3 regions of the Streptomyces sp. NPDC051018 genome follow, and region 2 is predicted to be linked to each of the others. Evidence: riboswitches for the same ligand, from Rfam matches in the RefSeq annotation. Region 2 holds a riboswitch; each other region holds the start of a gene.
The links. Region 2 has a riboswitch for cyclic di-AMP ahead of ACIBCM_RS27345 (transglycosylase family protein). Riboswitches for the same ligand answer to the same signal wherever they lie in the genome.

Region 1 (3,267 bases), on a different contig from region 2:
TCGCCTCCCGCTCCACACCGACCGCGAGCAGCGACACGGCGATGGACAGCCCCGCGCGGTCCTTGCCCGCGGCGCAGTGCATCAGCGCGGGCACACTGTCCTCGGCCAGCGCGTGCAGAATCCTGCTGTGCTCGCCGGTGCGCTGGGTGATCATCACGCGGTACGACTCGGACATCCGGTCGGCCGCCTTCCCGTCCGCCAGGATCGTCCGCAGCTGGTCGAGGTCACCCTCGCGGACCATCGTCCAGAACTCCGCGCCGTCGGCCGGATCGCTGAGCGGCAGATTCAGGTTCCGTACGCCCGGCAGTGCCACGTCCGGGCCCTCCAGCCGCATATCGGCGGCATTGCGGAAGTCGAAGATCGTGTGCAGCCCCAGCCCGGAGAGGAAGGACGCGTCACTCGCCGTCGCGTCGGCGAGATGACCGCTGCGGAAGAGCCGCCCGTGCCGCACCGTCCTGCCGTCCACGGTCGGGAGCCCGCCGACATCGCGGAAATTGCGTACCCCGGTCAGTTCCGGCTCGGTCGACGGGACCTGCGGCAGCTGCTGCGTCACAAAGGCTCCTGAGGGTCACTGCCGTCGGCGCCGGTCGCCGACTGTGGCGTGTTCTCGACGATACGACATGGGTTCTTCGGGCAATTACTTTGTCCTTCCTGGTGGGAGCGTGCCCGGTGCCTTGATCCATGTCCGATGCTGAGTGATTATGTTGAATTGTATTGATTTCTGGGCTGTGGGGGCGGTGGTGCTCGGTCGGGGGTCGGGTCCGGGGGTCGCGGCCGGGCTCGTGGCGGCCCTCTCTATCGGTCACAGGGCGGCCGTGCCGTTGCCGGCGGGTCGTGGGCCGGAGGGTGGGTCGTGGCGGGCCCCTGGGGTGTGAGCCCGCGGTGGCGATGGGTGTCCCGCTCCGGGGCCGGACATCGCCCCGGGGTGGTCGGGGGTTCGCTGCTTTCCGAAGTGCGTGTTCCCGTGGTGAAGTTCGGATGGCGAACTGGAGGAGGAGTTCTCCTGGTGGGGGAATGGGCCGTTCTGGCCGACGCCTCTGCCGCAGGTGAATGCCCTTCAGGCGCCGCGTCATGGGAGCCGGATGGGCTGGCGCGGAAAAAATTTAGCGGCCATTCGGAGCGGAGTCGCGACCGGAATCGCCGGAGGCGCCTCCGGCGTGATCAGGATTCGTGGGTGTGCCTCAGGGAGGGGTGCTCATGACGTCCGGCTGAACGGCAGGCGACTTGTTGCCGACGGTATCGCCCGAAAAGTGACGGGAAGTTGAACGGCCGGGCGTGGCCGCCATGGCCTATAGGGGCTTCTGGTCATCATGTCCGAATTGAACCCTTAGGTATAACGTGCCCTGTCTGTAGGGGAGATGGTTCCGCTCGTGAGCAGGATCATATTCGTGACGGTGTGTGGCCGGATCGGGAAAGAGGAATTCGGCCGCCCAAGGGGAGTTGGCGGAGCCGGGTAGACAGAGGGTGACCGGGTATTCCGCGCCGGAAAGATCCGTGTCACGGATCGGGAAAAGGCTCGGCTTGTTCCCTTCGGCGCGGCCGGTCTACGGTCACGGCAGTTCGGACGGAACGCCTAATCCTGCCGCCGTCCGGAATTCCCACCCACCCACGCGTGGCAGGAGCGGGGGACCCAGGTAGTACGCCGATCCCGGAGTTCCGGACGGCTTGGGGTGAAGTCGCGCTGCCGCGCGGCCGGGCATCTCCAGCCCTAACCCGACAGCTCACCCCGCAGGCGCCGGAGAGGAATGCGTCATGCCCAAAAAGGGTAAGCACCGCCGAATTACGTCCAGCCCCCTCACCCGTGGCTTCGTCGCCGCCGGTACCGGTGGCGCGGCCATCGCCCTTCCGCTGATGGGTGCGAGCGGCGCCCAGGCGGCGGAGCAGTCGGCCCCCGCGACCGTCGCCGCCGTCCCCGCCGCCCCGGTGGCCCAGCAGTCCGCCGCCGCTCCCGTGACCTACCGCGTGGTGGCGGGCGACTATCTGTCCAAGATCGCCGCGGACCACAACCTCAGCGGCGGCTGGCAGAAGCTCTACGCCGACAATCGCGAGGCCGTCGGTGAGAACCCCTCGCTGATCCACCCCGGCCTGGAGCTGACCCTCGGCGCCAAGGCCAAGGCCAAGAGCGACGCCCCGGCGAAGTCCGAGACCCGCTCGGAGCCCCGCGCCTCGCGTGACGACGCCCGTGAGAGCGCCCCGGCCCCGGCCGCCCCGAAGGAGACCGCCTCCAACACGTCCGCGTCGGCCGGCTCGGTCGAGGCCACCGACGACGACGCCGCGCAGAGCACCCCCGAGCCGAGCGCTCCCCAGGCCGGCGGCGGCTACACCACCCCGGTCGCGTCCGCCAACGTCAGCACCCCGTACCGCGCCTCGGGCTCCATGTGGTCCAGCGGCTACCACACCGGTGTCGACTTCACCGCCTCCACCGGTACCAGCATCCGGTCCATCGGCCCCGGCACCGTCGTCTCCGCCGGCTGGAGCGGCTCGTACGGCAACGAGGTCGTCATCAAGCACGCCGACGGCAACTACTCCCAGTACGCCCACCTCTCCTCGCTCTCCGTCTCCGCGGGCCAGAGCGTGAGCGGTGGACAGCAGATCGGGCTCGCCGGCTCCACCGGCAACTCCACCGGCCCGCACCTGCACTTCGAGGTCCGCACCGGCCCCGGCTACGGCTCCGACATCGACCCGGTGGCCTATCTGCGCCAGCACGGCGTCTCTCTCTGACGTTCGTACCAACGCCCGCAACCCCTCGTGCCGCCCGGCGGTGGCACGGGGGGTTGCGGCGTGCTCCCGCTTCGGTGATCCGGTCCGGCGGGTGGGCCGAGCGGGATCACCACACCGTCAGGCCCCCGGGCCGGGCGGCGGGGACGCGTTCCAGTACGCCGCCCGCGAAGACGTCGTACAGCGGGAGCGCCTCCAGATGCACATAACCGATGTGGCAGTCGCAGACGGCGAGCGGGCAGGCGCGCGGGCGCAGCGCGGTCCGGTACGAGCCGTCGTACAGATTGCCCAGTTCGGCGGGGACGAAGTGGCAGCGGCGCACGGTGCCGTCGCCGTCCACCGAGACGACCGACTCGCCCGTCCGGCAGGGGAGACCGGCCGAGCGGTGCGGATGGCGGCTGTACGGGAACAGGGGATCGAGCGCGGTCCACTCCGCGGCTTCCGGGTCCGTGTACCGGTGGCCTTCCGCGGCGTTCACCCAGAGGTAGACCTGAGAGGGAAGTCCGGCGCGGAGCCGGCGGGCGTGCTCCAGATGCTCGGGCAGCCCGA
Region 2 (3,267 bases):
CCCGTCAGGCCCCTGCCATCGTCGTCGCCGCGGGGGTGACGGGATCCGCCATCGCGATCCCCCTCCTCGGCGCGGGCTCGGCGTCCGCGGTCGACGGGGCGGTGTGGGACCGGGTCGCGGAGTGCGAGAGCGCGGGCCTGTGGAGCGCGAACACCGGCAACGGCTACTACGGCGGACTCCAGTTCTCCCAGCAGGTCTGGGAGGACTTCGGCGGTACGGAGTACGCGGCCCGGCCCGATCTCGCCAGCCGCTCCCAGCAGATAGCCGTCGCGGAGAAGGTCCTTGCCGCGCAGGGTCCCCAGGCGTGGCCGTCGTGCGGCACGCTCGCGGGGCTGGCGCCCGGTGGCACCGATACGGGGGCGGCGGTCGACCCCGGGCCCGCGCCCGCACCCTCCGGTACCCCGTCCGGCGCTCCCTCCGGCACCCCGGCTCCCGGGCAGAAGGCCCCCGGAGAGCAGAAGGCGCCCGGGGCGAAGGCACCGGGAAAGAAGACGCCCGCACCGGGGGCGACGGCCCCGGCCGCGCCCGGCGGCGGCAGCGCGGGCAGCGGTACGCCCGGCGCCGAGCCCGCGCCCGAGGCGACCGGCTCCTCCTCCGCCGACCCGGCCGACCCCACCGCGCCCACCGGCCCGGGTGGTGCGGACAAGAGCCGTGGAACGGACGGCGATCGCGCCTCGCGGAGCGACTCCGCGGCCCGCCCCGGCGCCAACGACCAGAAGCAGACGGGCGGTACCGGCGCCGCGGAGGTCCCGCCCCTCACCTACACGGTCAAGCCCGGCGACAACCTCTGGGCCATCGCGGAGGAGAAGAAGCTGGAGGGCGGCTGGCCCGCGCTCTACGAGACCAACCGGGAGACCGTCGGCGCCGATCCGGACCTCATCCTTCCCGGTCAGAGCCTTGAACTGGGCTCGGAGTAGCGGGAATCCACCCGGAAATCGCGCCCCGGTTCACACCTCTTTGTCCGATTCTGCGCAAGTGAGACATGGGTCTCTTTGCCGAATCCGGCCCATCCCGTCCGGCGGAATGTTTCATTCCGTACTCGACCTGCGGAAACGCGGGTTGTGGCAGTGGCGGGATGGGCGGTTTTTCCCTGATGGGCCTCTTTGAACATCCGGGACAGGTGTGCCTACGGTCTGAACCGCTCGCCACCGCGGGCACCGTCGACCGTCACGCCGAATCCTGCCGTCGGTCGGGGGGAACAGTCGTCGCTCAGAGCGCCGAAGGCAGGAGCGGGGGACCCAAGGTAAGTGCCGGACCCGTCCGTCGAGGATGAACGACGGGCACCCGGCTCGGGGTGAAGCCGCGCGCCAGGACGCGCGGCCGGGCAACTCACTTGGCCCGAACCCGACAGCTCACCTCGCAGGCGTCGGTGAGGAGATCGTTCCATGCTGTTTTCCAGCAAGGGCAAGCACCGCCGCCCGTCCAAGGCCGCCAAGATCGTCGCGTTCGCCGGCATCACCGGTGCCGCCGTCGCCGCACCGCTGATCGGCGCCACCTCCGCCTCCGCCGCCACCGCCTCCGAGTGGGACCGGGTCGCCCAGTGCGAGTCCGGCGGCAACTGGTCCATCAACACCGGCAACGGTTACTACGGCGGCCTCCAGTTCTCGTCCTCCACCTGGGCCGCGTTCGGCGGGACCGCGTACGCCCCCAACGCCCACCAGGCGTCCAAGTCGCAGCAGATCGAGATCGCCGAGAAGGTCCTCGCGGGCCAGGGCAAGGGTGCCTGGCCGAGCTGTGGTGTGGGCCTGTCCAACTCCGCGTACACGGGCTCCTCCAGCTCCGGCTCCTCGCAGCAGTCCCAGTCGCAGTCCCAGTCCCAGTCCCACCAGCAGTCGAAGCCCGCGCAGAAGCGCGCCGAGGCCCCGACCACCCGCTCCGAGCGCTCCCACGCCCCGGCGCAGCAGCAGGAGTCCCCGAAGCCCGCCGCCAAGGCCAAGGGCTTCCAGAAGGGTGACGGCGAGTACGAGGTCAAGGCCGGCGACACCCTGAGCAAGATCGCCGAGGCGAAGAACGTCGACGGCGGCTGGCAGAAGCTGTTCGAGCTGAACAAGGACATCGTGGACGACGCCGATGTCATCTACCCGGGCCAGCAGCTCCACCTGAGCTGACCCCGCACTCCGCACGGCATCCGCCGACCGCACAGGCACCCGCCCGGAGCACGGAGCCCCGTCCCCCGGCGGGGCACCTGTCCGCGGCACGGCACCTGTCCGCGGCACGCACCCGCCCCCGGCGGGGCACCGGAGCACCCCGGTCCGACGCGCTTCCCCCGTACGCGCCGGACCGGGGTTTTCCCGTGATCCGCCCGAGCCGCCGGGCGGACGGGATGCCCGCGCCCCCGCCGCGTACATCTCCCGGAGCGGTCCCGGTACCCCCGCGACGGGCCTTACCGATGGGTAGTGATCACCCGTCCGCCCGTCCTTTTCTCCCTCGCCGACGCGCTTCACGCCGTTTTTCGTCCCAGGGAGCGGGCAGCGACAGGGCCACGACCCCCGGCCGGTTAGGCTCGTGCCGCAAGGCCGATGAGGCCCTGCACTTCCAGCGTCACATCCCAGAAGGAGATGCTCGTGCCGTCCATCGACGTCGTCGTAGCCCGGGAAATCCTGGACTCCCGAGGCAATCCCACGGTCGAGGTCGAGGTCGGCCTCGACGACGGAAGCACCGGCCGTGCCGCCGTTCCCTCCGGTGCCTCCACCGGAGCGTTCGAGGCCCTTGAGCTGCGCGACGGTGACAAGGACCGTTACCAGGGCAAGGGCGTCGAGAAGGCCGTCCTCGCCGTCATCGAGCAGATCGGCCCGGAGCTGGTCGGCTACGACGCCACCGAGCAGCGCCTGATCGACCAGGCGATGTTCGACCTGGACGCCACCCCGGACAAGTCCTCGCTCGGCGCCAACGCCATCCTCGGTGTCTCCCTCGCCGTGGCGCACGCCGCGTCCGAGGCGTCCGACCTGCCGCTCTTCCGCTACCTCGGCGGCCCGAACGCGCATCTGCTGCCCGTTCCGATGATGAACATCCTCAACGGCGGCTCGCACGCCGACTCCAATGTGGACATCCAGGAGTTCATGATCGCGCCGATCGGCGCGGAGTCCTTCTCCGAGGCCCTGCGCTGGGGCACCGAGGTCTACCACACCCTCAAGAAGGTCCTGAAGCAGAAGGGCCTGTCCACCGGCCTCGGCGACGAGGGCGGCTTCGCGCCGAACCTCGACTCCAACCGCGCCGCGCTCGACCTCATCCTCGAAGCGATCAAGGAAGCCGGGTACGCCCCCGGCA
Region 3 (3,267 bases), on a different contig from region 2:
GCGGGCGAGGAGGGCACCACCCGGCCTCTGACATATGGGGGACATCTAGGGGACCCGGAGGCTGGTCAGAGGTTCGATCCGGCGCGATGCTCTGGGGCAGCATCCGAACCAGGGGGGACCCCATGAAGGCCATCGTCCATGACTTGTACGGCTCCGCGGACGGCTTAGAGCTGCGCGACATCGACCGCCCCGTTCCCCGGGACAGCGAAGTGCTGGTCCAGGTGCGCGCCGCCGGGGTGGATCCGAGCATCCTGCACCTCATGACGGGCAAGCCCTATATGGCCCGCCTCGCCTTCGGGTTCCGCAAGCCCAAGAACCCCGTTCGCGGCTGGGACCTCGCCGGGGTGGTCGAGACGGTCGGTGCGAAGGTGACGGGCTTCAAGCCGGGTGACGAGGTCTTCGGCAGCGGCGACGGATCGCTGGCCGAGTACGCCTGCGCCAGGGCCGACAAGCTCGCGCCCAAGCCCGGCAACCTCACCTTCGAGCAGGCCGCGGCTCTCCCCGTCTCCGGGGTCACCGCCCACCAGGGCCTCAGCGGCAGGGCGCGCCCGAGGCCGGGGCAGAAAGTACTGGTCATCGGCGCCTCCGGCGGCATCGGGACCTACGCCGTCCAGCTCGCCGCCTCGTACGGAGCCGAGGTCACCGCCGTCTGCGGCCCCGGCAAGGCCGACTTCGTCCGGACCCTGGGCGCCACCGACGTCCTCGACTACACCACCCAGGAGATCACCGACGGCGGGCACCGGTTCGACGTCATCCTCGACACCGCCGGCAACCGCCCGCTGTCCCTGCTGCGCCGCGCACTCGCCCCCAAGGGCGTCCTGGTCATGGCCGGAGGCGAAGGCGGCGGCGACTGGGTGGGCGGCCTGGGCCGCCAGCTCCACGGCTACGCGCTCTCGCCGTTCCTGGGCCAGACGCTGAGCTCCCTGATCGCGCTGGTGCGCCACAAGGACCTGATGATCCTCAAGAAGCTCGCCGAGGACGGCACGATCGCACCGGTCGTCGACCGCGCCTACCCGCTGACCGAAGCCGTCGCCGCGATCAAGCACCTGGAGACGGGCCATCCCCGGGGCAAGATCGTCGTGACCGTATGAGCCGTGCCCGTATGAACCGGGCGATCGCGGCCAGGGCCGGGGCACGGAGGACGCCGTACGCGGGGCACGATGAGAGGCCCTACCCCTTCTGGGAACTATGGAGCCCCTCACACCCAATGGATGAAATGTCCCATTTGGCTGCTTTCTCGCCAATAAACCTAAACGCCCTTCGCTATGGCGTCTTTTGAATAACGACTCCATAAGTGACAAGCGTCACCCGGAGACCCGAAACGATCAATTCACTCCCCGGCCATCCCATCGCCATGAAAAGCGAGTTGGGCCCCTCCGCCGGATCATGGAAATCCGGCACCCGAAAGCCAGACCCGGAAATGGGTTTCGAAAAGGAAACCGCGCCTTGTCTCCCTCGCCCGGTCTCGTCTACGGTCATCGTCGACTCGGGACGGAACGCCTCATCCTGCCGCCGTCCCGCACAGAGCCGACCGACTACTCACTCACGGCAGGAGCGGGGGAACCAGGTAAGTCGCCGGTACCGCAAGGGACCGGCTAGGGGTGAATCCGCGCCTTCGGGTGCGGTAGGGCATCTCCAGCCCGAATCCGACAGCTCACCTCGCAGGCGACGGAGAGGAACTCAATATGTCTGCCCAGGTAAAGCTGTCCCGTTTCGGAACCCGCTCGCTCACCAGGGGTCTTGTCGCGCTCGGCGCGGCCGGCGCCGTGCTGGCGCTCCCGCTGGCCGGTGCCGCCACGGCCCACGCCGCCCCCGCCGCCACGACGGCGACCCAGGCCACGACGTACCCCGACAACCTCGACGGCTGGATCAGGGAAGCGCTGTCCGTCATGGCCGATCACGGAATTCCCGGCAGCTATGAGGGAATTCACCGGAACATCATGCGCGAGTCCTCCGGAAACCCGCTGGCGATCAACAACTGGGACTCCAACGCCGTGGCCGGAACGCCGTCCAAGGGCCTTCTCCAGGTGATTGACCCGACCTTCCGGGCCTACCACGTTCCGGGTACGTCCACCGACAGCTACGACCCGGTCGCCAATATCGCCGCAGCCTGCAACTACGCGGCCGACCGGTACGGATCGATCGACAATGTCTTCGGGCCGTACTGACACTGCCTGAACTCCATACGCGAGAACGCCCCCGGGATCCCGGGGGCGTTCTCGCGTATGGAGGCCGATATGCCCCCGCACCCTGCGACAGCAGACGGAAGACAGGACGGAGGAGGAGACCGGGAGCGGAAGGACCCGCGAACCCGGCGGGGTCGGGCGTCCACAGGATCGGGGTAACTGCCGCCAACGAGAGGCGTGTTGACAATGTCAACACGCCTCTCTACGTTGTGGGCCGGTTCTTTCCTGCTTCCGTTGAGCAGCCGTGCGGGGCTTGTTCCGGGGGCATGTCATGCGACACAGGGGGGTGTGAGTCATGGGTGAAGCCACGGCGGACGGGCGGGGTGCTCCCGGGCTCGGGGGAGGCGTTGCGCGAGCTGTACGCGGATCTGCGCCGGGAGGCCGTACGGGGGGTTGTCTCCGAACTCACCTTCCGGGCACGGGCCCAGGCCATCGGGTTGGGGGAAGCCGAACAGATACGGCTGCGGGCCGAGCTCGCTCACCGGCACTCCGGCCGTCCTGCTCACCCGGTCCCGGCTGCTGTGCCAGTCCCTCGCGCCCCTGGTACGGGCGCTGGGCACCGAGGACGCGGGGGTGACGGTGGCGACGGCGCACTCCTGGCTCGCCCGCTGGTACGGGGAGGTCGCCCCGAGAACCGACGACGGCTGGTACGACTGGCCGGCGTTCTACGAACGGGCGGCCCTTCGCGAGGCGCCCGGCGCGCTGAGTCTGGTCGTGGACGAGGGCCAGGATCTGCCGCCCGCCTTCTACCGGCTGTGCCGGCTGCTCGGGGCGGAGGTGACCGTGTTCGCCGACGAGTGCCAGCGGCTCACCGACACCCGGTCGACCCTGGGGGAGATCGAACGGGGTCTCGGCGCCTGCGCCCGGCACGGCCTCGGCGGAAACCACCGCAACACCCGTCAGATCGCCGAGCTGGCCGCCCGCTTCCACACGGGCGCCATATCTCCCGCGCTGCCCGGGCGGATCGGGCCGCGTCCCCGGCTGCACCGGCTGACCGGCCCCGGGGCCGTGACCGATCTGCTGGTCTCCCTGGCGCGGGAGAGGCCGGGAGACAGCATCGGGGTCGTCGTCAACTCGACCC

Region 1: it holds a riboswitch for cyclic di-AMP, as region 2 does, so the genes downstream of both, ACIBCM_RS04375 (peptidoglycan DD-metalloendopeptidase family protein) here and ACIBCM_RS27345 (transglycosylase family protein) in region 2, are expected to answer to the same signal.
Region 3: it holds a riboswitch for cyclic di-AMP, as region 2 does, so the genes downstream of both, ACIBCM_RS22345 (transglycosylase SLT domain-containing protein) here and ACIBCM_RS27345 (transglycosylase family protein) in region 2, are expected to answer to the same signal.

Annotation. Positions count from the first base shown of each region.
Region 1 covers NZ_JBITFN010000002.1:117,936-121,202, forward strand. Annotated here, with positions in the region: gene ACIBCM_RS04370 (tyrosine-protein phosphatase) at 1-553, opposite strand, end outside; cyclic di-AMP (ydaO/yuaA leader) riboswitch at 1,594-1,748, shown strand; gene ACIBCM_RS04375 (peptidoglycan DD-metalloendopeptidase family protein) at 1,753-2,721, shown strand; gene ACIBCM_RS04380 (STM4011 family radical SAM protein) at 2,828-3,267, opposite strand, start outside.
Region 2 covers NZ_JBITFN010000019.1:13,835-17,101, reverse strand. Annotated here, with positions in the region: gene ACIBCM_RS27350 (transglycosylase family protein) at 1-917, shown strand, start outside; cyclic di-AMP (ydaO/yuaA leader) riboswitch at 1,206-1,381, shown strand; gene ACIBCM_RS27345 (transglycosylase family protein) at 1,386-2,108, shown strand; gene eno (phosphopyruvate hydratase) at 2,559-3,267, shown strand, end outside.
Region 3 covers NZ_JBITFN010000013.1:14,887-18,153, reverse strand. Annotated here, with positions in the region: gene ACIBCM_RS22350 (NAD(P)-dependent alcohol dehydrogenase) at 123-1,091, shown strand; cyclic di-AMP (ydaO/yuaA leader) riboswitch at 1,523-1,681, shown strand; gene ACIBCM_RS22345 (transglycosylase SLT domain-containing protein) at 1,686-2,168, shown strand; gene ACIBCM_RS22340 (DNA helicase) at 2,580-3,267, shown strand, end outside.